3 regions of the Mesorhizobium sp. WSM4935 genome follow, and region 1 is predicted to be linked to each of the others. Evidence: predicted binding sites of a transcription regulator. Region 1 holds the regulator's gene; each other region holds the start of a gene.
The links. The regulator PhoB, encoded in region 1, activates phosphate uptake and scavenging genes when phosphate is short. The targets are predictions, from matches to a motif close to TGTCATNNANCTGTCAT.
Positions count from the first base shown of each region.

Region 2: the regulator PhoB is predicted to act here: its motif matches at 1,933-1,949, upstream of P9273_RS24715 (DUF1045 domain-containing protein).
Region 3: the regulator PhoB is predicted to act here: its motif matches at 1,791-1,807, upstream of P9273_RS06535 (esterase-like activity of phytase family protein).

Region 1 is NZ_JARTVR010000015.1:117,286-120,560, forward strand. Features, by position in the region: gene P9273_RS26575 (ROK family protein) at 251-1,495, shown strand; gene phoB (phosphate regulon transcriptional regulator PhoB) at 1,664-2,353, opposite strand; gene phoU (phosphate signaling complex protein PhoU) at 2,370-3,077, opposite strand; gene pstB (phosphate ABC transporter ATP-binding protein PstB) at 3,098-3,275, opposite strand, start outside.
Region 2 is NZ_JARTVR010000013.1:90,072-93,346, reverse strand. Features, by position in the region: gene P9273_RS24720 (alpha-D-ribose 1-methylphosphonate 5-triphosphate diphosphatase) at 1-955, opposite strand, end outside; gene P9273_RS24715 (DUF1045 domain-containing protein) at 1,086-1,793, opposite strand; gene iolB (5-deoxy-glucuronate isomerase) at 2,028-2,840, opposite strand; gene P9273_RS24705 (DUF3329 domain-containing protein) at 2,857-3,069, opposite strand; gene iolE (myo-inosose-2 dehydratase) at 3,134-3,275, opposite strand, start outside.
Region 3 is NZ_JARTVR010000002.1:466,580-469,854, forward strand. Features, by position in the region: gene P9273_RS06525 (Gfo/Idh/MocA family protein) at 1-396, opposite strand, end outside; gene P9273_RS06530 (LacI family DNA-binding transcriptional regulator) at 592-1,617, shown strand; gene P9273_RS06535 (esterase-like activity of phytase family protein) at 1,907-3,275, shown strand, end outside.

The DNA of each region.
Region 1 (3,275 bases):
CTTGATGGGTTTTGATGGGTTCAGGTATTTTTTTCGGCGTCCGCAATAAATAATGACATGGACCCGGGGTTCTGCCACAATCGACAAGCAATCCCAGGAAAAGTACGCAGTGGTTTTCCGCCCGGAATTGCGTCGGAACAAAAAGACAGACGGTTCGCCGTTTTCGGTAAATGGTGAACCGTGTAGCGTGTCAGCGACAGGCCATGGCATCATCACAAGGCCGCGGTGACTCGGGAGGACGTGCGAGACAATGTCGGTGGGAATCCGCCACGACGATTTGCGCCGGCGCAACCGCGCCATGGTGATTTCGGCGGTGCGCCGCGCCGGCCAGCCGTCGCGCACGGAGATTGCCGCCACCACCGGGCTTAGCCACTCAACCATTTCGGCGATCTCCGCCGACCTGATCCAGGAGGGCATTCTCAGCGAAAGCAAGGCCAGCGAGCCGACGGCGTTGAAACGCGGCCGGCCGCAGATCGGCTTGGCGCTGAATCCCGAAGCCGCTGCAGTGCTGACAGTAGTGCTGTCGCTGAACTTCCTGTCAGTCGCTGTGATCGACTATGCCGGCCAGGTGGTTGCCGAGGAGCAGCTGCGCCTGGACACGCTCGTCATGCCCCGCGACGAGCTGATCGGCGAATGCCTGGCGATCGTCCGGCGCCGGCTGCATGATCCCGACCTTGACGTCGGCAGCGTCGCCCGCATCGCCATGGGCATTCAGGGCATCACCGATACCCATTCACGCGCCATGCTGTGGTCGCCGATCACGCCGCTGACCGACATCCCCTTTGCCGACATCCTTGAGAAGGAATTCGGCATCCCCGCCACAACGGAGAACGACTGCAACATGATGGCGGTCGCCCTGCAATGGCGCGATCCTGAACGCTATCGCGACGACTTCATCGCCATCCTGCTCTCGCACGGTATCGGCATGGGTCTGGTGCTGAAGGGCGCGCTGTTCACCGGCACACATTCCTCGGGCGGCGAGTTCGGGCACATGATCCATCGGCCCGGCGGCGCGCTTTGCCGCTGCGGCCGGCGCGGTTGCGTCGAGGCCTATGCCGGCAATTACGCCATCTGGCGCAGCGCCATGGGCATAAGCGAGGATGCCGCGCCGACGGATGTCGGCGACGCCGACATGCGCGCGCTTGCCGCAAAGGCCCGGCAACAGGACGGCCCCGAGCGCGAGGCCTATCGCCGGGCCGGCGAGGCGCTGGGCTTCGGCCTCGGCAGCCTGTTCGCCCTGATCGACCCGGCGCCCGTCGCCATGGTGGGCGTCAGCGCGGCCGCCTTCGACCTGATCGAGCCCGCGCTGAGGAAGGCGATCGCACAGACCGCCGGCGGCCAGCATTCCGAATCGATCTCCTTCGACACCGAGCCGAACGAGCTGCCGCTGATCCGCGAAGGCTGCGCCATGCGCGCGCTGACCTTCGTCGACCAGGAGATTTTCGCGCCGGGAGGCCAGGCAAGAGCCGGCACCGTCGGGAAGAACGTGGCCTAAGTAGGACCGAAAAATGCGAGCGCTGGGATATCCTGAGATTCAGGTCAGGCCGAGTCGAGAATGGTGGATTCCGAGAACCGGAACGGAGCGTACTTTTGGGTACGTGAGTACCGGAAGCGCAGGAAGCCGCCATTCGCAGGCCGGCATCACCTGAATATCAGCATATCCCTAGTCCTCGCGGATCGCGTAGCCCGCCCCCCGAATGGTACGTATGACGTCCGGCATGCGGCCGTTGTTGACCGCCTTGCGCAGGCGCCCGACATGGACGTCCACGGTGCGCTCGTCGATATAGATCGTCTCGCCCCAGACATTGTCGAGCAGCTGGCTGCGCGAGAACACGCGGCCGGGATGCCGCATCATGAATTCGAGCAGCCGGAACTCGGTCGGGCCGAGCCTGATCTCGCTCTTCTTGCGGTAGACGCGGTGCGATTCGCGGTCGAGCACGATGTCGCCGACCTTGAGCACGCTGGACAGCACCTCCGGCTTGGCGCGGCGCAGCAGCGCCTTGACGCGCGCCATGAACTCCGGCGTCGAGAACGGCTTGACCAGATAGTCGTCGGCGCCGGTCGAAAGGCCGCGCACGCGGTCGCTTTCCTCGCCCCGCGCCGTCAGCATGATGATCGGCAGCCGCTCGGTTTCGGGCCGCATCCTGAGGCGACGGCAGAGCTCGATGCCGGAAACCGCCGGCACCATCCAGTCGAGCACGAGCAGGTCGGGAACGTTTTCCTGGAGGCGGATTTCGGCCTCGTCGCCGCGGGTCACCACTTCGACTTGGTAACCCTCGGATTCGAGGTTGTAGCGGAGCAGCACCCCCAGCGGCTCCTCGTCCTCCACCACCATGATGCGTGGCGCGATCATCGGGGTAACCTTTTCGTCAGGCCGCCGGCGCCGACATTGCGGTCTCGTCCTGCTTCGGACGATTGGCGGGCAATTGCGTGCCGGTCAGCACATAGTAGGCGTTCTCGGCGATGTTGGTCACATGATCGCCGATGCGCTCCAGATTCTTGGCGCAGAACAGAAGATGCGTGCAAGCGGTGATGTTGCGCGGATCCTCCATCATGTAGGTCAACAGCTCGCGGAAGACGGACGTGTATTTGACGTCGATGCGTTCGTCGTCGTTGCGAAGCTTGGCCAGCGCCGTAGCGTCGCCCACCGTATATTCCTGGATCACGCCCTGAACCTGGATCAGCACCATCTGCGCCATGGAATCGATCGAGTGGGTGAGGTCCCGCGGCGCGGCGCTGACGCCGACCGAGCCGACGCGCTTGGCGATGTTCTTGGCGAGATCGCCGATGCGCTCGAGGTCGCCCGCCATGCGGATCGAGCCGACCACGTTGCGAAGATCGTCCGCCATCGGCTGGCGCTTGGCGATCAACGTGATGGCACGGTCGTCGAGCTCGCGCTGCCTTGCGTCCATGATGGCGTCGTCGGAGACGACGCGCTGCGCCAGCGCATTGTCGCTTTCGAGCAGCGCTTTGGTCGAGGCGCCGACCATTGAGCCGGCAAGGTCGCCCATGTCGTTGATGAGCCGGCTGATCTGCCTCAGATCCTCGTCGAAGGCGGCGACGGTATGTTCGGCCATGATGATGTCCTCGTATGAGCTCAGCCGAAGCGGCCGGTGATATAGTCCTGCGTGCGCTTCTCGCGGGGCGAGGTGAAGATCTTCTCGGTCCGGTCGAACTCCACCAGCTCGCCCAGATACATGAACGCCGTCTGCCGTGACACGCGCGCCGCCTGCTGCATGTTGTGGGTGACGATGACGATCGTGTAGTCGGCCTGC
Region 2 (3,275 bases), on a different contig from region 1:
CATCGCCGAGGAAGAAGGCCGACTGGATCAGGCTGAAGGGGATGTAGTCTGAGGACAGGATGTCGAGCAGGCCGTCGGCGGCAAGCGTGCGCGCCGAGACATTGCCGGAATGCGAGGCGCCGCGCATGACGTTCGGCGCGCCCATCAGCACGCCGAGGCCCGCCGCCTTCGAGGCCTTGGCCGCTTCTTCCGTCGTCGGGAACTCGGCGACGCGCACGCCCTGCTCGACCGCTTCGTCGACATGGCCGGCGGTTGCATCGTCGTGGCTCGCCAGCACGATGCCGCGCTCATGGCAGGCGGCCGAGATGAAGACACGGTTCGGACCGGAATTGCGGGCCGATTCCGCCATCCGCTTCTCGCAGAATTTCTGGAAATCGCGGTCGGTCAGCTTCAGCTTGCGCTGGTAGTAATAGGCATAGGTCTCAAGATTGACGAACTGGCGCTGTCCAGGCGCATGGTCCATCAGCGAGGCGAGCTTCACCCGCTCGTCGGTCTCGAAATTGGCGAAGGCCTCGAGGCAATCGGGTGCGGAAACCTCGCAGCGCAGGTGGATGAAATGGTCAGCTCTAAGCCGATCCTGCTTGACGCTGTCCTCGATCGCGTCGGCCAGCTTGCGCACATCGTCGGATTTCAGGTCGGCGTCCTCGTCCATGCCGACGCGCAAGGCGTCGAGCACGGTGGTGATGCCGGCCGTCGCGACCTGCGCGTCATGGGCGAGCACGGCGGCGATCGGGTTCCAGCGCACTTTCGGACGCGGCGCGTAATGGCCTTCGAGATGGTCGGTGTGCAGCTCGACAAGGCCCGGGATGATGTAGTCTCCGCTCATGTCCTCGCCGGTGCGGGCGGCCCCCGGCTCGATGGCGGCAATCTGGCCGTCGCGCAACAGAAGCGAGCCCTCGACGATTTCGTCGGGCAGCACGATGCGGGCATTGGTGAGAACGGTTTCGGCGGTCATCTCGGGCGGTCCTATCTCGAACGGTCGGCGATCAAATCAGAGCAATTCCAGGAAAAGTGCTTTGCGGTTTTCCGTCCGGAATTGCGTAAAAACTAAAGACAGGGCGGTTCAGCGTTTCCGCTGATCCGCCCTAGGCGGTTTTGCGGGCCGGGCCGCGGCCAAGCGCATGGTGGGAAAGCACCATGAACGGGGCGCCGGGCTCGCTTTCGACGAACAATGTCAGCGCATCCACCGGCACCGGCTGCCGCAGCACATCGGCAAACAGGCCATCGATCGCAGCACGCAGACGTGGGCTTTCCTCCGGCCCGACGCGCCCCGACAGCGTCATGTGGAAGCGGAATGTGTCGAAGACGTAAGGATAGCCCCATTGGCAGAGGTTGCGGAACTCGTCGGGCTTCAGCGCATCGGGGCTGCGGCGTTCGATCTCGGCCTCGGTCAGCGGCGCGCGGAACCGATCGAAGGCGCGAACCACCTCGCCGGCGAAATCGTTGAGCGGCGCGAACTGCGTTTCCGGCACCAGCGCGAAGAAGCCGTCGATCTGGCCGACGACTAGACGCGGGATAACGACCGGCGGCGTCGCCTCGGCGAAACTGTCGAGCGCGGCGCGCAGCGAGGCTTCCGTCTCGTTTGGCGCCAGCCGGAACGGCGCCTTCAGCGTGGCATGGAACCCGTAACGCCTGGCGGAGGCGGTGTGGAAGGCGACTTCCGCGGCCGACAGATCGCCCACGGCCTCCACCGGCCGCGTCGCCGCGCCGAACGGGTCGCGGCCCAGCCAGTTGGCGGCAATGCGCGCCAGCTGCTCGTCCTGCCCCGGGGTGTAGTAGATGGCGTAGCGCATCGGCGTTCCTCGTCAAGCGCGCTGCGCCCCGAAGGATCATGCGACGCGCTTCAAGTCATTGTTTCGGCAAGTCGTGGACCCAAAAACGCCGGAGCGCTTGCGGCGACATGCACCGGAACCGCTGCCATAGGTGATTTCCATGACGGATTGACGAAGCTTTCATGGGTTTTCGAAGGCAAGTCCAGCACAGAGCTCGTTAGCCGACGATTTTTCCGGACTGGACCAATCCGCCGGTCAGGCCTTCATCAGCCATTCATGCTCGGCCGCGTTGTGGAATTTCCACGTCCGCTTCGGTCCGGCCATGACGTTGAGGTAATAGAGGTCGTAGCCGTGGCATGCCGCGCAGGGGTGGTAGCCCTTGGGCACCAGCACGACATCGCCGTCCTCGATCGCCATCGCTTCGTCCAGCTCGCGCACGCCGTTGCGGTCGGCATCGGTGTAGACGCGCTGGAAGGCAAAGCCCTGCGGCGGGTTGAGGCGATGGTAATAGGTCTCCTCGAGATAGGATTCGGCCGGGAGATTGTCCTGGTCGTGCTTGTGCGGCGGATAGCTCGACGTGTGGCCGCCGGGCGTGATCACCTCGACCACCAGCAGCGAATCCGCCGGTTTGCCCTCGGGCAGGATGTTGGTGACATAGCGCGTGTTGGTGCCCTTGCCTCGCACCTCCTGGCCGAGATCGTCAGGTCCGATGACGCGGACGGGAAGGCCGCCGTTTAAGCCCGGCGCCGAGCAGACGGCGAGCTCCAGCTCGGTGTCGGCGGTCACCGACCAGTCGGTGCCTTGCGGCACATAGACCGACCACGGCTTGCCCTCGAAGGGCGACATGCGCTCGCCCAGCAGGCCGAGGTCCTTGCCGCCGGCCGAGACCTTGCCCTTGCCGGTGACGAAGACGAGGCAAACCTCGCGCTCGCCCGTCTTGCCCGACGCCATCTCGCCCGCTTTCAGCCGATGCAGATCGAAACCGACATAGGTCCAGCCGGCGCTCTGTGGCGTGACGTGGGCGACGTGGCCATGGCCCTTGTCGGCCTTGACGAGAAGTTTCGACATGCTGGCCTCCTTTGGATCATTCCTTCGGCTCGGCCGGAGGCTTCGTCTCCTCGGCCGGCCTGTAGAGATAGAAAAACTGCCACACGGCGTAGCCGGCGAAGCCGAGCGCGATGACGCCCCAGAACGGCGTGCCGGACGCAAACTCGATCACCGACCAAACAAGGCAGACCGCCACGACGGCGATGCGGCGCCAAAGTGGCCGGAAGAAGGGGTGCTCATAGTCTTTCATCACGCCAATCCAGGATTTTGCCCAAGCGCACCAGATAGACCGGGCGCCCCGACTAATCCACTGTTCAGGCCGGAAAGCCTTGCGTCGCCACCGTATAGCCGGCGGCCGTCATCACCCGCATCAGCTCCTTATGGCCGACCTGAGCCATCCTGAGCGGCGGGTTCTTCTTCGGGTCCTGCTCCGCTTCCACCACGAACCAGCCTTCA
Region 3 (3,275 bases), on a different contig from region 1:
CCTGACATTGGCGACATAGCGGCGGTTTTGCACGACGGCGTGGACGCGACCCGCACGACGCGCCGCTTCGACGATGGCGCGCGCGTTCTCGGGGCTGTCGGCCAGCGGCTTTTCGGTGAGCAGATGGCAATGATGGGCAAAGGCCGAAAGCGCGACCTCGCGGCGGGCTGCCGGGACCACGACATCGAATACGGCGTCGGGCTTCGTCTCATCGAGAACGGCGTCGAGGCTGGTGCCTATCACTGCATTGGAGAGCTCGTACTCGCGCGCCCTCGCCTTCGCCCGCTCGGCATCGAGGTCGACAAGGCCGGCAATGGCAAGCCCGTCGATCCGCCTTGCGGCATCGAGCCAGTGCTTGCTCATGGCTCCGCACCCGACCAGGACGACCTTCATCATCCAGCGCTCCTCCTCGGCTCGGCCCCTCCAGGCCGAGTGTCACGGCATCCACGGCATCACCGTAAACGTTTTCCGTAAACGTTTACGAGAACACACCCGATAGCTTAGAATGTCAATCGGCTGCGCGCAAAAATCGTCCCGAAGCCTTGGCCTGAGCGGCAGCCGGTGCTAGCCAAGGCAGGGGGAGAACCGTCCTTGGCGTCCAGCATCCACGACCTTGCGCGTCATCTGAACATTTCGATCGGCACCGTATCGCGGGCGCTGAACGGCCGCGCCGACGTCAATGCGGAAACGCGCAAGCGCGTGCTGGAAGCGGCAAGGGCGCTCAATTATTCGCCAAACCAATCCGGCCGCAGCCTGAGGCAAGGCGCCACCCATTCGATCGCCTTCATGCTGCAGCCGCATCCGGGCGACCAGCAATATGGCGAACCCTTCTTCATCCCGTTCCTGACCGGCCTGCAGGCGCGACTGGCTGAAAGCGGGCTCGACCTGATCGTGGTCATGGGCGCGCCGGGCGACTATCAGCAGGAGCGCCTGCGCCGCGTCGTCGAGACCCGCCGCGCCGACGCGGTGGTGCTGGCCTGGACGCGCCGCGAGGACGAACGCATCGACTACCTGACCGAGAGAGGCTTTCCCTTCGCAACGCTCGGCCGCAGCCGCTCGGGCGGCAAGGCCTACCCTTCCCTCGACCTCGATTTCGAGAAGGCGGGCAGCGATGCGGTCGACAGGCTGGTCGCGCGCGGCCACCGCCGCATCGCCGCCATTCGCCCGGCGCTCAACCTCAATTTCGGCTATCTCTTTCTAGACGGCTATCGCAAGGCGCTGAAGCGGCACGGCATCGAGGTCGATCCCGGCCTGATCGCCGACGGCTTCATCAACGAGGCTGGCGGCTACCAGGTGACGCCGCGCGTGATGGTCTCCAAGGACCGGCCGACGGCCATCATCTTCAACAATGACGCGATGGCGCTCGGCGGCTGCAAGGCGCTGGCTGAGATGGGCATCCGGCCCGGTCACGATATCGCGGTGACCGTCATCGTCGACACCCCGCTCTGCCGCTATTTCTCGCCCGCGCTGACCGCCTTTCGTCCGGCATTGGAGCCGATGGGCCGGAGGCTGGCCGAGATGCTGCTCGCCGCCCTTCCCGCCTTCGCCGGCCCCGAAGGCACACGCATCATCCGCGAGGTCTGGCCGCTGGAGCTGGTCGCAAGAGAGAGCGATTGAGGCGGAAGCGCTTTCCGTTCTCCCTCCTGTGGGAGAAGGTGGATCGGCGCGTTAGCGCCGAGACGGATGAGCGGTGTTCCAGGGGAGTGAAACGTCGGCTTTCCCTGGAGCACCCCTCATCCGGCCGCTTCGCGGCCACCTTCCCCCACAAGGGGGGAAGGAGAGTCCCAGCCTGTCACGCAACCATCACGTTCACGTCCTAGACCGCTCGACGGCAAGGGCAGGCCGCACGTCGATGCCGCGCCCTTTTGAGCCAATGGCCGCTCTGCTCGTCAAGAAGGGGATATCGATGAAACACCTCAACCGAACCGCCGCGCTCGGCGCGGCGCTTGCTCTGTTCACCGCCATGACCCCGGCGCTCGCCGATGGCGTCGCCTATGTCAACAAGGGGCTTGTCGGCGTCGGCCGCATTCCGGCCAGCCAGAAGGACAAGTTCGGCGAGACTTTCGGTTCGGGTTCCGGCATGGCGATCGACACCAAGTCCTGGGCCCGCGACGGCGAGGGCTACAGGGGTTCGCTCTGGCTGCTGCCGGATCGCGGCTACAACGTCGTCGGCACCACCGATTATCGCCCGCGCCTCAACACCATCTCGATCGAGCTGACCCCGACTGCTCCCGGCGCGGCGCCCGCCGCCGGACAGGAACAGACCGGCGTCAAGGCGACGCTCGCCGACACCATGCTTCTGACCGACGACAAGGGCGCCGATGCGACCGGACTCGATCCGCTCAACGGCGTGCGCGAAGCCGCCGGCGACATGCCGATCCTGCCGCAGGCCGAAAACGGCAAGCTGGCGCTCGACGACGAGGCGATCGTGCGCCTGCCCGACGGCACCATGTTCATCTCCGACGAATATGGTCCGAACATCTACCGCTTCTCGGCCGAGGGCCGGCTGATGTCGGCGACGCAGCCGCCGGCGGCCCTGGTGCCGATGCGCCACGGTAGGCCGAACTTCGCTTCCGACAACCCCGGCCCGGGCGCGGCCGAGCCAGATCCGAAGGATCCGGAGACCGGCCGCCAGAACAACCAGGGCCTCGAAGGCATGTCGATGACGCCGGACGGCAAGTTCCTGATCGCCGTGCTGCAGTCGGCGGCCCGCCAGGACGGCGGCGATTCCGGTTCGACCCGCCAGAACACCCGCGCGCTGGTCTATGACGCCTCCGATCTCGCCCATCTCAAGCTGGCGCATGAATATGTCGTGCCGCTGCCGGTGTTCAAGGACGCCAAGGGCAAGACCAAGGTCGCCGCGCAGAGCGAGATCGTCGCGCTCTCCGACAAGAGCTTCCTGATGCTGGCGCGCGACTCGGGCAACGGCCAGGGTCTGAAGGACGCCGAGTCGGTCTACCGCAAGATCGAGATCGTCGACCTATCGGCCGCCACCGACATCGCCAACGGATCGTTCGACGCCGCCGACAAGCCGGTCGCGCCGAAGGGCGTGCTCGACCCGTCGGTGACGCCGGCCAAGCTGACCTCCTTCATCGACATCAATGACAAGGGCGAGCTCGGCCGCTTCGGCCTGCACAATGGCGCGCCGAACGACAAGAACAACCTCTCGGAGAAATGGGAAGCGATGTCGCTGGCCTCGGTACTCGACCCGAAGCTGCCCGATGACTATTTCCTGTTCGTCGCCAACGACAACGACTTCCTCACGCAGGACGGCT